Regions from separate parts of the Metabacillus sp. 84 genome, predicted to be linked through region 2. Evidence: predicted binding sites of a transcription regulator. Region 2 holds the regulator's gene; the other holds the start of a gene.
What was found. Region 2 encodes CtsR, which represses protease genes until heat stress. Its sites were predicted from a motif close to ATGGTCAATAAAGGTCAAACA; they were not measured.
Positions count from the first base shown of each region.

Region 1: the regulator CtsR is predicted to act here: its motif matches at 1,623-1,643, upstream of clpP (ATP-dependent Clp endopeptidase proteolytic subunit ClpP).

Region 1 is NZ_JBNILN010000001.1:318,544-320,942, reverse strand. It holds gene whiA (DNA-binding protein WhiA) at 1-546, shown strand, start outside; gene ACQCV8_RS01630 (HPr family phosphocarrier protein) at 624-881, shown strand; gene clpP (ATP-dependent Clp endopeptidase proteolytic subunit ClpP) at 963-1,568, opposite strand; gene ACQCV8_RS01620 (DUF2164 domain-containing protein) at 1,851-2,108, shown strand; tRNA gene ACQCV8_RS01615 (tRNA-Arg) at 2,163-2,241, shown strand.
Region 2 is NZ_JBNILN010000014.1:84,314-86,712, reverse strand. It holds gene ACQCV8_RS17855 (MgtC/SapB family protein) at 98-739, shown strand; gene ACQCV8_RS17850 (CtsR family transcriptional regulator) at 838-1,299, shown strand; gene ACQCV8_RS17845 (UvrB/UvrC motif-containing protein) at 1,319-1,870, shown strand; gene ACQCV8_RS17840 (protein arginine kinase) at 1,874-2,399, shown strand, end outside.

The sequences.
Region 1 (2,399 bases), on a different contig from region 2:
GGCTCGGTAAACAACCCGGAAACTTCCTCATACCATCTTGAAATATTTTCTCTATATAAAGAGCACAGTGACTCTTTAAGTGAATTGATGAATACGTTTCGCTTAAACAGCAAATCGCTTGAGCGGAAAAAAGGATTTATCGCATATTTAAAGGAAGCGGAGAAAATCGCGGAATTCCTCAGCATTATCGGTGCTCATACAGCGCTGCTGAAGTTTGAAGATATCCGGATTGTCCGTGATATGAGAAATTCAGTGAACCGGCTCGTTAATTGTGAGACCGCTAACCTGAATAAAACCATTGGAGCGGCTTTGAGACAGGTTGAGAACATCCGCTACATTGACAGCAAAATCGGACTTGATATGCTTCCCGATAAGCTCAGGGAAATTGCGAGACTCCGTGTCGATTATCAGGATGTCACATTAAAGGAACTCGGTGAAATGGTCTCGAGCGGAACCATCAGCAAATCCGGCATAAATCACCGGTTAAGAAAGCTGGACCAAATTGCTGAGCAGCTCCGCGAAGGCAAGCCGGTAACGATGAAATAGATAACGGGATGCAGTGCATACTTGCTTCAAAGGCAAGTATGCGCTTAACATAATCACGATTGGGAGAGGGGATTCATATGGCAGAAAAAACAGTGGAGGTCCGGCTGAAGAATGGCTTGCAGGCACGCCCTGCCGCGTTGTTCGTTCAGGAAGCGAACCGCTATGGCTCGGATATTTTTCTTGAAAAAGAAGGAAAAAAAGTCAATGCGAAGAGTATTATGGGGCTAATGAGCCTTGCCATCGGCACAGGCTCCACCATCACGCTGATTGCAGAGGGGCATGATGAGGAAGAGGCGCTTGAAGCCTTATCTGAATATGTGCATCAGGAAGTTTAAGAAAATGGGCATCTGCTTGCGGCAGGTGCTTTTGTTTATAAAAAAACCGGATGGCTTATAAAGCCGATCCGGTTCGAGGTCTTATTTCTGTTCGTTGTTATCGAGGATGTTGCGGTTCATAATTTTGTCAATCAAGCCGTATTCAAGGGCTCTTTCAGCTGTCATGAAGTTGTCGCGGTCTGTATCACGGCTGATGACTTCAAGCGGCTGTCCCGTACGGTCTGAAAGAATTTGGTTTAACTTTTCACGAAGGAAAAGAATGCGTTTAGCGGCAATCTCAATTTCAGTTGCCTGTCCCTGTGCTCCTCCAAGCGGCTGATGGATCATAACCTCACTGTTTGGAAGGGCATAACGCTTGCCCTTAGTACCCGCTGCAAGAAGGAATGCTCCCATTGATGCAGCCATACCGATACAAATAGTGTTCACCTCGGGCTTAATAAATTGCATCGTATCATATATGGCCATACCCGCTGTAATGGATCCGCCTGGGCTATTGATGTAAATGGAAATGTCCTTCTCCGGATCTTCTGCTTCCAGGAACAAGAGCTGGGCAACTACAGCGTTTGCCACGTTGTCATCAATTCCGCTTCCAAGCATGATGATTCTGTCTTTCAGCAGGCGGGAATAAATATCGTATGCACGTTCTCCGCGGTTCGTTTGCTCAATTACTGTAGGAATTAAATTCACAGTATAGCCTCCCTTATAATATGTAATTTTTTTATGTACTCTCATCATACATTTAAGGTCAATAAAGGTCAAACAAAAACAACCGGATATCATCCGCTTTTATTACTCTATACTGACTGTATTCATGATACCCGTTCGCACGGTATTTAAACAGCGGAACAGGCAAAAACAAAAGTTCTGCCCTTAAAAAGAGATTCTCTGTCATAAACAGAAAAAATGGAGCGTATCTGGTAAGATAAAGACCATACCATCGTTTGGCGGGAAAAGAAAGGGCGGGGACCTATGATCAAATTTAAAAAAGAGGAAAAAGCAGATATGGCAACTAAACTGCAGGATTATCTGTATAAAGAGTGGGATGAAGAAATCGGGGATCTGGCTGCAGAAATCTTTCTAGATTATATATCGAGCGAGCTTGGGCCGTATTTTTATAATAAAGGGGTAGAGGATGCTCGTTCCCTGCTCAATGAAAAGCTTCTTGATTTGGAAGAAGAGTACTATTCTCTGGAGAAGCCGCTGCGTAAACGAAAGCTGGATTCATAAAAAGCTTGATTTATTCATTTTAGTGTCATATAATATTCCTTGCTGACACTAAAGGCGCTCGTAGCTCAGTCGGATAGAGCGGTGGTTTCCGGTACCACGTCTGCCGGGGGTTCGAATCCCTCCGAGCGCGCCAATTACATAAACTAAAGGGTAACCTTTCCAAATCCTTCTGCAGTGAGTCAAACACCTCATTTCAGGAGGATTTTTATTTTTATTTATTGGCAACAAGCCTGTGTAAATGAAAAGGCTCTGCCGATTGGCAGAGCCTTATGAATATTATAAGCTTTTCCT
Region 2 (2,399 bases):
CCCCCAGCCCACCCCCATCAAAAGTTTCTATCCTCTCCAGAAAGGGTATAAGAGAAGAATCAAATTTTTTATTTGGGAAGTTTGCAGGTGAAGATTAATGGAAACGATGAAAGATATTATAGGATCAGATGAAGTTACGATGATGATCCGGATTGTTTTTACAGCTATTATATGCGGCTTTATTGGGGCCGAGCGGGAAATCAACGGGCATCCGGCAGGGTTCAGGACCCACTTAATCGTGGGAATCGGAGCCTGTCTGCTTATGCTGCTATCCCTTTACGGCTTTAAAGAGTACTTGGATGAGTACCCTCATACTCAGTTTGACCCCTCCCGTATTCCTTCTTATGTGATCAGCGGCATTGGATTTCTCGGAGCTGGAACGATTTTGGTGAAAGGCGGCAGCATTCATGGATTAACGACAGCTGCATCCATCTGGATCTCTGCAGGACTGGGTCTGGTTATAGGCGCAGGTATGTATATCCTCGCGGGTTTTACCGCACTGGCAGTCTGGCTGAGTCTTTCTTTCCTGAATCGGGTGCATTGGAGTTTTAGGAAAAAGGAAGAAAGGGAAACAATGAAAGTAAAGGTGCAGCAAGGAAACGACCTCGAAGAAGTCTTGAAGACATTAGATCAAAATGACCTAGTGGTGTATAAAATGAAGGTAAAACAAGATGAAAAGGATCAAAATGCTTCGACGTATACCCTGGAAGTGACGAAACGGAATGAATGGGAAACGTAATACAGAAAGTTCAAGTTTGAAATAGTTGAAAAAAAGACGGGAACATCATATATTTATATTAGTCAAATATAGTCAAAGTCAAGTGAGGAGGAGGCTTGATGAGAAACATATCAGACGTAATCGAGCAGTATTTAAAGCAGGTTCTCGATATGAGTGAGCAAGAAATTGTAGAACTTAAGCGGAGCGAGATTGCTGATAAGTTCCAATGTGTACCGTCTCAGATCAACTATGTCATTAACACTCGTTTTACTGTAGAACGAGGCTATATGGTGGAGAGCAAGCGCGGCGGAGGCGGATATATACGCATCATCAAAGTACAGTCCAATGACGATGCCCATTTACTGGAGCAGATGATTGAACTGGCGGGCGATAGATTGCCCCAGGCTCCGGCGGAGGATATTGTCTTAAGGCTGGCAGCTGAAAATGTCATTACACCCAGAGAAGCCAAAATTATGCTGAGTGTCATGGACCGTTCAGTTCTTTATGTGGATTTGCCCTTAAGGGATGAATTAAGGTCAAGGATGCTGAAGGCTATGCTAACGTCCCTAAAATATAACTAATTGCAAGGCGGTGATCCTCATGGTGTGTCAGGAATGTCATGAAAGACCGGCAACGTTCCATTTTACGAAAGTGATCAATGGAGAAAAAGCAGAGGTTCATATTTGTGAACAATGTGCGAAAGAGAATAGTAATATGATGGTATTCGGAAGTGATGGCGGATTTTCCATAAACTCTCTTTTATCAGGCCTGCTTAATTTCGAGACGAAGCTTGCAAAATCCGATGCTTCTTCCATGTACAGGGCAGAGGAGATCCAGCATTGCCCCCGATGCGGCATGACGTACAGACAGTTTGGCAAAGCCGGCCGGTTTGGGTGTTCAGAATGCTATAAAACGTTTCAAAATGAGATTACACCTATTTTAAGAAAGGTTCATAGCGGCAACACTGTTCATGGAGGTAAAATTCCAAAGCGGATCGGTGGGAGCATTCACCTTCAAAAACGCATGGAGGATCTGAAAAAACTGATGCAGCATCATATCGCTCAAGAGGAGTTTGAAAAGGCGGCAGAGCTCCGGGATGAGATTAAAGAGATTGTCAGGCAGATCAATATGGGTAGAGGGGAGGAAGCATAGACTATGTCATTGCAGGATTTTATGAACAATGCAATGAGTGCCTGGATGAGTCAGGAAGGACCGGATTCAGATATTGTTTTAAGCAGCAGGATCCGGCTGGCGCGGAATATTGAGCAGTTTCGGTTTCCGGCTTTAGCGTCCGATGAAGAGTCACAGAACATATTGTCATTGTTTGAAGAAAGGTTTTCCGAACAATCTTTTCCTGACATTGGATCTTTTGTGCTTCTGAAAATGAGTGACCTGGAACATGTGCAAAAAAGAGTCCTGGTTGAAAAGCATTTAATCAGTCCCAATCTGGCTGAAGATTCGTCTTTCTCCGGATGCCTGCTTTCTGTAAATGAGGAAGTCAGCATTATGGTGAATGAAGAGGACCATGTTCGAATACAATGTTTGTTCCCGGGTCTGCAGGTCAAAGAGGCTCTGGAAGTGGCGGGCAGGCTCGATGATTGGATAGAAAAAGAAGTGGATTATGCTTTTGATGAAAATAGAGGATATTTAACCAGCTGCCCGACGAACGTGGGCACTGGAA